DNA from 2 places in the Paenibacillus sp. B01 genome. Region 2 is predicted to be linked to the other one. Evidence: riboswitches for the same ligand, from Rfam matches in the RefSeq annotation. Region 2 holds a riboswitch; the other holds the start of a gene.

Region 1 (5,883 bases), 2.1 Mb from region 2:
CTAACGCCATTTTTGCCTTTAGGGAGCGCGATGCGTCGGCAGCCTGGCGCCTTTTTCATCCTCCAAGGCGCTGCGCAGCAGTCGAGGCCGCCAGCGTGAGACTCTCGTGAGACGGAGTCGAAACGAAGGAGTTGAGCAGCTGAGCCCGTTATGACCGTCGATAAGAGGCTGGAATCAGGAACGATGGCAAGCTCCGAGCCGCCCTCTTTGCGCGGCTCTTTTTGCTGCGCAAAGCGATATCGGCCATCAGCAGGATCGTCCCGCTCTTGTCAACGGGCACAAATCGAAGGCGGCGAGTTACAAGTTCTTTCCGCAACTCTTTACGCATCATGTAATAAAATATAACATGAAGGAGACATTGAGAGCCGCGATAAAGGGCTGAAACGGTCTGGTCGCCAAAAAGACGAATCGGATGCGGCAGATAGTCTGACCTCCAGCCGCCGGGCCGGCAAGCGGAACAGCAGAAAGGAACGATGCGGGATGAGCCTAGAGCAACTGAACGCCCAGGTCCAGCGGGACCTGTCTTATATCGCCTTCGGAGGGGCGGGCTGGGTCCAGCCGAGGAGCCATGACGAGGGCCATGTGCATGACGTCGCCATCATCGGCGGCGGCCAGAGCGGACTCGGAGCCGCATTTGCCTTAATGAAGGAACGCGTCTCGAACGTCATCATCCTCGACGAGAATCCGGAGGGCAAGGAAGGACCGTGGGAAACGTACGCTCGCATGAACACGCTCCGCACGCCCAAGCATCTGCCGTCCATCGATCTCGGCGTTCCGTCGCTCACGTTCCGCGCCTGGTGGGAGGCGCAGGCAGGCGAGGAGGGCTGGGAGGCGATCGACAAAATTCCGCGCGGGGACTGGATGAGCTACTTGCGCTGGTACCGCCGGGTGCTGAACCTGCCTGTCGTCAACGAGACGCGGCTGACGCTCGTCGAGCCGCTGGAGAAGGGCCTTTACCGGCTCCATCTCGAAGGCCCCGGCGCGCCGGCTCCGCAGCTGCTCGCCCGCAAGGTCATCCTCGCGACCGGCATCCAGGGCGGCGGGGAGTGGCATGTGCCGCCGCTCGTGTCGCGCCATGTGCCGCGCGAGCTGTACGCGCATACGTCCGAGGCGATTGACTTCGAGGCGCTGCGCGGCAAGCGGATCGCCGTGCTCGGCGGAGGCGCGTCGGCGTTCGACAACGCCAGCTTCGCCTTGGCCGCGGGCGTCGCGGAGGCGCATGTATTCGTCCGCCGGCCGGAGCTGCCGCGCATCAATCCGATCCGGCAGATGGAGCACTCGGGCATGATCGAGCATTTCCCGCGGCTGTCCGACGAGGACAAGTACGCCGTCATGGCGCATTTCTTCAAGCACAACCAGCCGCCGACGAACGACACGTTCCAGCGGGCGGCCGCCTGGCCGGGCTTCCGGCTCCACGTCGGAGCGCCTTGGCTCGCGGTGCGGACGGAAGGAGAGCGGGCCGTCGTGACGACGCCGCAGGGCGAGGAGGCGTTCGACTTCCTCGTCGTCAGCACCGGGCTGCTGACCGACCCGGCGCTGCGTCCCGAGCTGCGGCTGGTCGAGCGCCATATCGCCCGCTGGGGCGACCGGTACGAGGCGCCGGCGGACATCGCGAGCCCCGTGCTCGACGCCCATCCGTATTTGACGCCGGGCTTCGCCTTCACGAGCCGGGACGAGGAGGGCGCGTCGCGGCTGCACGGCCTCCACACGTTCAACTACTCCGCGATGATCAGCTGCGGCCTATCCGCCTCCGCGCTGTCGGGCATGCGCCATGCGATACCGAAGCTCGTGTCGGAGGTCGCGGGCGGGCTGTTCCTCGACGATCGCGAGCGGATTCTGGATCAGTTCTACCGGTACGACGAGCTGGAGTTCACGGGCTGGATGGATTCGTTAAGCTGATCTTACGCCCGGCGACCCGGTCTGCCAAATAAAAATCGCGTAAAAACGTCTCCTTAGGGCGTGTTTGCAATCCCGCTTCGGGTTATGCAAACACGCCCTAGCTTCTGCTCCGCCAGAAGGCCGGGAATTCGGGATCGACGACGGCGCCGTGACGCACCTTGAAGGCGCGGCTGCGGCTGCTGCCGTCCTTGAGCTTCAGCAGGCCATGCTCGAACTCGGTATCGCGGCTGCGGAAAAAGACGCCGGAGCATCCATTCTTGTCCAAGGTCCTCTGGATGACGTAGCCGCCGTCCCGCGCGGCGACCGCGACGCGGACGCCGCGCTCATGGGTCCGCTCCAGCTCCTCGTCCAGCCGCTGCACGGCGACGACATGCAGATCGGTCTGGCCGATCCGGCGCAGCAGCGCGTCGACGAAGGAGGCGTGGAACCGCTCCTCCCAGCGCGTCGGCACGGGCTGTCCGACGACGATCTGCGTCATGCGCTCGATCATCGCCGTATGGGCGATGACGTCGACGGCCTTGCGGCCTGCGGACGGCACCGCCCGGAATTCCGCGCCTGCTTCGGCCGCGGCGTCGCGCCAGACGCGCTGCCATTCCTCCTGCGCCGAGCCGGGCGCCGCCTCGACGTCCGACACCACGCTCAGGACGACCAAGCGGCTGCCCGCCGCCGCGGCAAGCTCGGCGCCGCGGCGGATGAGGCGCTCTCCGTGCGGGCCGTACGACAGGCAGACGAGGATGTGTTCCGATTTGGGCATGGCAATTGCTCCTTCACTTTTTTTTGCTGCTCATCCTACGCGACGAGAGGGCGGTCTGTAAAAGGCGGCGCAGGCGGAATTCAGCCGTCCCGCTTCATGTAAGCGCGACCATCGCCTTCGTTTGCCGAGAATGAAATCGGCGATGGAGGCGGGTTTTTGGCATGCGTCGAGATGAATTCGAGAGAATGAGCGAGATTCAGAGAGAGAAATGGAGATCGATCGGCCTTTCTTGCTCGACAAGCGCGATCGCGGCCGGATTTTCGCCGCTGGCCCGGCTTTACTTTCCGAAAAGTCCGGGTGTAAGATTCGTCTCAGCTAGCCAGACCAGCTTTTGACAACGCTGAGTTTCCGAAATGGAAAACGGGGGAACCAAGCGGAGCCTGCGGCCGCCGATGTGAGAGTCGGCCGCCGCAGCTCCAGGGGTGAATCCCGGGGGAGCGGATCCATGGAATCCGTCTGCCTCGGGTAGGGCGACTCTCACCGTCCGAATCCGACAGCTAACCTCGTAAGCGCAGGAGGCGGCGCGCGCCATAGCGCGCCGTGCTCCGATCGGGAGAGAGGATGATGACGCTTGTGATCTGACCAAGACCACAGGGGCCGCTGCCTCTGTGGTTTTTTGCGCGCTTTTTTCCGAAGCGGATCCCGGTCCGCAGCCGTCCGCCGCCCTCGCCACCCGAAGGAGAACCACCATGGATCTCGATCCCGAAACGATACTCGTCTCGCCGGCCACGGCGGCCGGCGAACGCTTCCTGATGCAGCTGAAGCGCATGCGGATTCCTTGCGCCGCAGTCGTCAACAGCCGCCGCGAAAGGCAGCGGCTGGAGCGCCTCGGCTTAGGTCGAATCATGCAAATCGATACGGCCGAAAAGGACCGCAATCCGGCGCCTGAATGCCGATGCGGCAACGTCTACCTGTTCGAGAGCAGCCTCGCTCTCTGCTGCCGCTATGTGCAGATTTTCCGCGGCTGGACCGGCCGCAGCATCTTCGTCGTCACGCAAGGCCGCGGCTCGGGCGGCGTCTACAAGTCGCTCGGAGCGGATTATGTCATTCATACAAACGGGCAGGACGTCTTTTACCTCATTCAGGACGAAGCCCGCCAAGACAAGGAAAAGGAGCCATTCACATGATGGATATCGGCATGCTCGCCTTGCTGATCGGATTGACCGCCGCGATGCTCGGCCTGCTCGCCTGGTGCGGCAAGCAGGCGCAGGAAGGACGCGAGGAACGATGATCGCGCTCCTGTGGGTTGTCGTCGCGGCCGTGTTCCTCTACCTCGTCTACGTCTTGCTTCACCCCGACCAATTCTGACCCAAGAAGGAGCCACCTCCCATGATGGCAGGACTATCCATCGCAATCACGCTGCTGCTCGTGCTGCTGCTGGCCAAGCCGGCGGGACTGTATCTCTATCGGGCCTACAGCCTGGAGCCGACCGGCCTCGACCGCGTCTTCGGCCCGGCGGAGCGGCTGATCTACCGCCTCGGGGGCATCCGCCCCGGAAGCCAGAGCTGGAAAGCCTACGCCGCGGCGCTGATCGTCAGCAACGGAGTCATGCTGCTGCTCGTCTACGCCGTCTTCCGCACGCAAGCCTATCTCCCGCTCAATCCGAGCGGGATCGCGAACATGGAGCCGCGGCTCGCGTTCAACACGACGATCAGCTTCATGACCAATACGAACCTGCAGCATTACAGCGGCGAAAGCGGCTTATCCTATCTGTCCCAAATGATCGCGATCGTGTTCATGATGTTCGTCTCGCCGGCGACGGGGCTGTGCGCGGCGATGGCGTTCATGAGAGGGCTGGCCGGCAAGCCGATGGGCCATTTCTTCGTCGATCTCGTTCGCTCGATCACGCGGGTGCTGCTGCCGATCGCTTTTGTGCTGGCGCTCGTCTTCGTCGCGCTCGGCGTGCCGCAGACGCTGGAGCCGTCTGCCGCCGCGCAGACGCTGGAGGGCGGGGAGCAGACGATCGCGCGCGGTCCGGTCGCCTCGCTGCTCGCCATCAAGGAGCTCGGCAACAACGGCGGCGGCCATATGGGCGTCAACTCCGCGCATCCGTTCGAAAACCCCGACGCGATCAGCAACCTGCTGCAGATGCTGCTCATGCTGCTCGTGCCGACGGCGCTGCCGTTCGCGTACGGCAAGCTCGTCGGCAACCCGAAGCAGGGGCGGGTGCTGTTCGTCTCCATGGCGCTGCTATTCGTCGTCATGCTGGGCGTCTCGCTGACGGCCGAGCAGGAGGCGAACCCCGCGATCGCGGCGCTCGGCTATGATTCCGGCCAAGGAAGCATGGAAGGAAAGGAAACCCGCTTCGGCGTGCCGCAATCCGCGCTCTATTCAGTCGTGACGACCGCCTCCGAAACCGGCGCCGTCAACTCGATGCACGACTCGTTCACGCCGCTCGGCGGCATGGTGCCGCTCATGAACATGATGCTGAACACCGTGTTCGGCGGCTCCGGCGTCGGCCTCATGAACGTGCTGCTGTACGCGCTGATGGCGGTGTTCCTCTCCGGCCTGATGGTCGGCCGGACGCCGGAGTTTCTCGGCAAGAAGCTGGAGGGTCGCGAAATGAAGCTGATCGCGCTGACGCTGCTCGTGCAGCCGGCGCTCATCCTGCTGCCGACGGCCGCCGCTCTTTATGCTTATCCCGATACGATCTCGAACCCGGGCTACCATGGCCTTACCCAGGCGCTCTACGAGTTCACGTCGTCCGCGGCCAACAACGGCTCCGGCTTCGAGGGACTAGGCGACAATACGCCGTTCTGGAACCTCAGCACCGGCATCGTCATGTATCTGGGGCGGTACGTCTCCATCATCACGCTGCTTGCGGTCGCGGGCTCGCTCGCCGCCAAAAAGGCCGTGCCGGAGACGATCGGCACGTTCCGCACCGATTCGGCTACGTTCGGCGCCGTCTTTCTCGGCACCGTGCTCATCGTCGGCGCGCTGACGTACTTCCCGAGCCTCGTGCTGGGGCCGATCGCCGAGCAGCTGACGCTGAAGCCATAGCCGAACGGACAGAAAAGAGGAGAGCTAGCCATGAGCCAAAATAGATCGACGCTTGGCGGACCGATCGTCCGCCAGGCTCTGAAGGAATCGGTCCTGAAGCTGGATCCGCGGGTGATGGTCCGCAACCCGGTCATGTTCGTCGTCGAGATCGGCTTCGCCGTCACGCTGCTGCTCGCCGTCGTCCCGGATGCGTTCGGGGGCGGCACGCCGGCCTGGTTCAACGTCGTCGT
Region 2 (5,883 bases):
CTGCTGCGGCATTTCGGCTCGCTCAAGAAGATCCGCGAGGCGAAGGCCGAGGACTTCCGTCCGCTCGGCATCGGCGACAAGCTCGCGGAGCGCATCGTCGAGGCGCTGCGCGAGGAGTAGCGGTGAGGGCGGCCGGCCAGCAAAAAAAGACGAAGCGGACTTCCTCCCGCTTCGTCTTTTTCGTCTGCGCCGGCCGCGTCAGGCCGGCGGCGGATAGGCGGCCGCGCGCCTTTGCAGGCCGTACCGCCGCATCAGCCACGCGACGGCGATCGGCGCGACGATGTAGATGACGCCGGCGGCCGTCTCGGCCGTCCGGCCGGTCATGAACAGGGACATCGACATGAGCACGCTGTTCATGACCGCATGGGTGAAGACGGCGGTGAAAAAGCCGAATTTCAGGAACAGGTACGAGAACAGCAGGCCGAGGATCGTCAGCTCGATGAGCCTCGTCGTCGACGGATAGATCGGGTAGGTGACATGGCCGAGCGCCCAGATCACCGTCGGGATGAGCGAGGCGAGGAACGGATTTTTGATCCATTTCATCAGCAGGCCGATGCCGAACAGCCGGTACACCGCCTCCTCCTGGATGGCGGCGCACCAAGCGAGCAGCGGCATGAGCCAGAGCGCCGCCATGTTGTACGGCGACTGGGTCACGTCCGTCGTCGCCCAGGCGCCCGTGGCGGCCGAGAGGCCGCCGAGGATGAGCGTCTGCAGGCCGAGCAGCAGGAAGGCGAGCGCGTAGGAGAGCTTCATCGCGCTCCACGCCTCGGCTCCGAAGCCGGGCTCCGAGCCGGCGGTCCAGAGCGGCCGGCCCTGGGCTCTCCACAGCCCGTCTCCGGCGACGAGCGAGAAGTACGCTCCGACCGCCATGACGAAGGTGAGCGCCGTCATGAAGACGAGCTGGGCCATCGCCGCGAGCTCCGCGTTGACCTCGCCCCCGTAGATCGCCCGCAAGCCGTCCAGCAGATTGAAGTTGTTGACCGTGTAGAAGGCGAGGAAGATCAGCGCCAGCGCCCAGCCCCGGCGGAACGACGTGAAGCGCCTCATGACGATGGCGTAGACGATGGCCAGCAGCGTCATGATACCGGACGGCAGCAGATTGCCGAGCAGCGACAATTGCTCGCCGAGCCGGTCCTGCTCCATCGTATAGGCGGCGTAGGAGGCAGGGACCTCGTAGACGGGCTGAAAGCGGGTCAGCCTGTTCTCCCCCTCCAAGCGCTCGCCGGCGGCGAGGACGATCAGGCTCGCTTCGCCGACGGTGATCGCCGCCTCGTAGCGGACGGAGCCCTCTTTGGCCGGGCCCGAGCGGCGCAGCTGGCCGAGTCCGAGCTCGTCGGCCTGCCGCTGGACCGTCCGGTCCAGCGCCTCGCCCTCCAGCGCGGAGCTTCCTCCGTCGCCTCCGGTCGGACCGAGCACCTGCTTCCAGCCGACGAGCTTGCCGCTCGTCATGCCGATCTCGACGAGCAGCCGCCGGCCGTCGTCGAAGTTCTGCGTCACCTGCCAGACATCGACGGGCACCTTGAGTCCGGCGCTGCTGTCCAGCGTCTTGCCCAGCTTCTCCTTCGCCACATAGCCCGCCATCAGCCTGTCGGCCTGATGGACCGCGTGGGCGTTCTGGGGAAGCGCGCGCAGCTGCTTCTGGGCAAAGTCGGCCGCAGCCGCCATCGCCTGCCCGCGGCTGACCGGGTGGACCGGCTCGCTCTCCGCGCCGACTCCGGCTGCCGAGGGGATGACCTGCAGCAGCAGGAATAAAGCGGCTCCGATTGCGCCATACCAAACGTATCTTCGAAAAGCCTGGTCAAGATGGGATGAATTCATCGAAGTCCTCCTTGCTGATGGCGCTGCCTGGTTGGATCCATGGATTAACCTTACCACAGCGGCTTTCCTTTTATCCATGCCGCCCGGCCGCACGGACGAGCCAGCGGGCAAAAGAGCGAGCGCGGAGGGGCTAGCATCCTCCGCAATGTCCGCCAGCCTCGAAAAACGAAGCAAATCGGCCGCCAACGCCTGCGGACGCATTTGGTAACCTGTCCTTTATCCTATATAATCAAATCCGATCCTATAGAACTTTAAACTGCCGAATTCCGGACGACAAGCGCCGGGAACGGGGGAACCAGCGCGGACGGCGGCTCGTGGAGCCGGACAGCCGATCCGCAGGGGTGAATTCCGCTCGGAACTTTTCCGGGGGGATAGGGCGGCCGTCACGCCCGAATCCGTCAGCTAACCTCGGAGGCTTCCATGACAGGACTCACACAGGCGCTGGGCACCGGGTGTTTCCGGTGCCTATTTGTCGTGTGCAAAAAAAGGAGAATGGCCGCCTATGACCGCTTGGAGGCTGCAGCTGAGGCAGCTGCTCATCCCTTCCCCGCCGAGGATCCTGATCGCCGGCTTCGCTTTCATCATCGCGCTCGGCTCGCTGCTGCTCATGCAGCCGTTCGCGACCGCGGACGGCTTGGGGACGCGCTGGATCGACGCGCTGTTCACGGCGACATCCGCCACTTGCGTCACGGGCCTCGTCGTCGTCGACACCGGAACGCATTATTCGCTGGCGGGCCAGCTCATCATCCTGGTGATGATCCAGATCGGCGGCCTCGGCTTCATGACGATGGCGACGCTGTTCGCGCTCGTGCTGCGCAAGCGCATCTCGCTCAAGGAGCGGCTGCTGCTGCAGGAGGCGATGAACCAAGGCTCGATGGAGGGCATCGTACGGCTGATCCGCCGCGTCCTTTTGTACTCGCTCGTCATCGAGGGCTGCGGCGCGCTGCTGTATGCGCTGCGCTTCCTGTCCGACATGCCGCCCGGGCAGGCCGTCTATTACGGCATCTTCCATGCGGTGTCCATGTTCAACAACGCCGGCTTCGACATCATGGGCAACTACAGCAGCATGACCGCCTATGTCGCGGATCCGCTCGTCAATCTCGTCACCGTCTCGCTCGTCATCCTCGGCGGCCTCGGCTTCATCGTCCTGTCCGATCTGGTCGACTTCCGCAGGCATCGGCGGCTGACGCTGCACTCCAAGGTCGTGCTGCTGACAAGCGGCGGCCTGGTGGCGCTCGGGACGGCCGTCATCTTCCTGTTCGAATACGGGAATGCCGGCACGATGGGACCGCTCGACCTCGGCGGCAAGCTGCTCGCGTCGCTGTTCCAGTCGGTCGCGACGCGAACCGCCGGACCGAACTCGGTGGACATCGGAGCTCTGACCCAGGCGAGCCTGTTCTTCATGATCCTTCTCATGTTCATCGGAGCGTCGCCCGGCTCGACCGGCGGCGGCATCAAGACGACGACGTTCATGACGCTCGCGGCGGCGATGTGGGCGATGCTCCGGGGCAAGGAGGACATCGTGCTGTTCCGCTACCGGCTCGCCAAGGAGCGCATCCTCAAGGCGCTGACGATCACGATGCTGTCGATCGCCATCGTGCTCGCCTCGACGATGGTGCTTTGCACGCTCGAGGACCGCGACTTCCTGCGCATCCTGTTCGAGACGGTGTCGGCGTTCGGCACGGTCGGGCTGAGCACCGGCATTACGCCGGGGCTGCAGGATGTCAGCAAGCTCGTGATCAGCTTCGTCATGTTCGCCGGCAGGCTCGGCCCGCTGACGATGGCGTACGCTCTCCGGCCCAAGGCCAGCAAGGAATATTACAAGCATCCGGAAGGCAAGATCATCATCGGATAGGAAAGGAAAGAAAGAGAGACAATGGGTAAGGGAGCCAAAGGAAGTCAATTCTGCGTCATCGGACTGGGCCGTTTCGGATCCAGCCTCGGCAAGGAGCTCGTGCAGCTCGGACATGAGGTGCTCGGCATCGACCGCAGCGAGGAGCTCGTCGACGATCTGAGCGGCACGCTCACGCATACCGCCTGCGCGGACTCGACGGACGAGGAGGCGCTGCGCGCGCTCGGCATCCGCAATTTCGACTGCTGCATCGTCGCCATCGGCGGGGATATCCAGGCCAGCATCATGACGGCGATCCTCGTCAAGGACGCCGGGGTCAAAAAGGTCGTCGTCAAGGCGGTCAGCGAGCTGCACGGGCGCGTGCTCGAGAAGCTCGGCGCCGATCGGGTCATCTATCCCGAGCGCGACATGGGCATCCGCGTCGCCCATCAGCTCGTCTCGCCGAACCTGCTCGACTACATCGAGCTGAGCTCCGATTACTCCGTGGCGGAGCTGTCCGTGCCGCGCTGCTTGGCGGGCAAGACGCTCGCCGACATCGATCCGCGCAAGCGGTTCGGCTGCAGCATCGTAGCCGTCAACAAGCCGCAAGGCATCATCATCGCGCCCAAGGCCGAGCAGGTGCTGGCCGAGCGCGACGTCATGGTCGTCATCGGCACGAACGAGGGGATCGAGGACTTCGAGAACATGGTCAGCGAGCGCTGAGGGCATCCGGCTGCGACGGACCGAGCCGGCAACCGGCTACGGCTGGCCCGGCAGGCCGCTGCGGGCGCTCAGCGGCAAGCCCGAACGCGCCGCGTAGCCGGCCGCCGCTTCCGCGATCCATTGGCGGACGACAGGCTCGAGCAGCGACGGATCGCCGTGGATGAGCGAGGTCGTGCGCCGAGTCTTTTTCAGCTCCGGCAGCGGCACGAGCATGAGGTCGTTGTCCTCCGCCATCTGCGGCCGGATGTACGATCGCGGCAGCAGCGTAGCCGCTCCGCATGTATGCAGCAGGCGCAGGATCGCCTCGAAGGAGTCGATCTCCATGCGCACGTCGGGATGCAGGCGGAACTTGTCGAACAGCTCGTCGGTAAGCGTGCGGAACCAGGTTCCCTTGGAGAACAGGATCATCGGCAGCCCGTTCAGGTCGCCGATCGCGAGCTTGTCGGACAGCATGCGCCCGCGCGGCAGCACGAGCTCGAGATGGTCGTCGAACAGCTTCACGCAGTGCAGCTGCGGATCGTCGATGACGGATGCCACAAGGCCGAGCTCGATTTTCCGGTCCCGGACGAGCGAGACGATCTCGTGGGTTTTGCCGGTCACGGCCTTGATGTCGATCTCGGGATGGCTGGCGGTCAGCGCCTGGATGAGGTCGGGCAGCGTCGTCTGCAGCGTCGTCAGGCTGGCGCCGATCGTCAGCGTGAAGCGGTGGGTCTGCTTGAACTCGGCCAGCGTGAGCAGATACTGCCGATGCATCTGGCGCAGCTGCACGGCGTAGTCGTACGTCAGCTCGCCGATGCGCGTCAGCTCCAGGCGGCGTCCGACGCGGCGGAAGAGCGGCGCTCCGAGCTCCTCCTCGAGCTTGGCGATCTTGCGCGAGAGGGCGGGCTGCGACAGGTTGAGCAGCGCCGACGCCTTGTTCATGCTCGACTGCTCGACGATGACGGCGAACAGCTGAAGATCTTCCTGCATCGCATTCCATCCTTTCGGCGATCCGACTTGCTTATGCTCCTATGTTATAACATTGTATAAAAAATAAACAATATCTTTATAAGCGAAAAAAGGGTACGATGGGATCTGTGGCTAATCTGTGTCCGTCCTGAAGTCGGATGCTGTCGTGAATTGTTGACGCTCCCAAGAACGGGCTGTAAAATGGATAAGGTTTGTCCCTGACGATGATTACGCATTCAAACGGCTGGAAAGGAGAACGCATTATTTATGAAAGGAAATTCCTATTTGGCGCGCAAGCTCCACTCGCTGCTCGGGGTCGTTCCGCTTGCCCTGTTCCTCGTGAATCACGCCATCACCAACTACTCGGCGTTCGAGGGAGGCCCGGAAGGGTTCAACGAAAGCGTCGAGATGCTCAACGGCTTGCCGCTGATCTTCTTCCTGGAGATTTTCGGCATCTTCCTGCCGCTGATCTTCCACGGGGTATACGGCCTTTACGTCGCCTACCAGTCGAACTGGAACAACTCCCGCTTCCAATACGGACGCAACTGGGCGTTCACGCTTCA

What was found. Region 2 has a riboswitch for cyclic di-AMP ahead of GE073_RS19315 (TrkH family potassium uptake protein). Riboswitches for the same ligand answer to the same signal wherever they lie in the genome.
Region 1: it holds a riboswitch for cyclic di-AMP, as region 2 does, so the genes downstream of both, GE073_RS10385 (hypothetical protein) here and GE073_RS19315 (TrkH family potassium uptake protein) in region 2, are expected to answer to the same signal.

What each region holds. Positions count from the first base shown of each region.
Region 1 is NZ_CP045802.1:2,427,281-2,433,163, forward strand. Features, by position in the region: gene GE073_RS10375 (FAD/NAD(P)-binding protein) at 481-1,899, shown strand; gene GE073_RS10380 (universal stress protein) at 1,997-2,653, opposite strand; cyclic di-AMP (ydaO/yuaA leader) riboswitch at 2,982-3,180, shown strand; gene GE073_RS10385 (hypothetical protein) at 3,343-3,780, shown strand; gene GE073_RS26050 (potassium-transporting ATPase subunit F) at 3,881-3,961, shown strand; gene kdpA (potassium-transporting ATPase subunit KdpA) at 3,986-5,653, shown strand; gene kdpB (potassium-transporting ATPase subunit KdpB) at 5,684-5,883, shown strand, end outside.
Region 2 is NZ_CP045802.1:4,517,587-4,523,469, reverse strand. Features, by position in the region: gene uvrC (excinuclease ABC subunit UvrC) at 1-120, shown strand, start outside; gene GE073_RS19320 (CPBP family intramembrane glutamic endopeptidase) at 199-1,818, opposite strand; cyclic di-AMP (ydaO/yuaA leader) riboswitch at 2,066-2,250, shown strand; gene GE073_RS19315 (TrkH family potassium uptake protein) at 2,321-3,673, shown strand; gene GE073_RS19310 (potassium channel family protein) at 3,695-4,372, shown strand; gene GE073_RS19305 (LysR family transcriptional regulator) at 4,409-5,341, opposite strand; gene GE073_RS19300 (succinate dehydrogenase cytochrome b558 subunit) at 5,588-5,883, shown strand, end outside.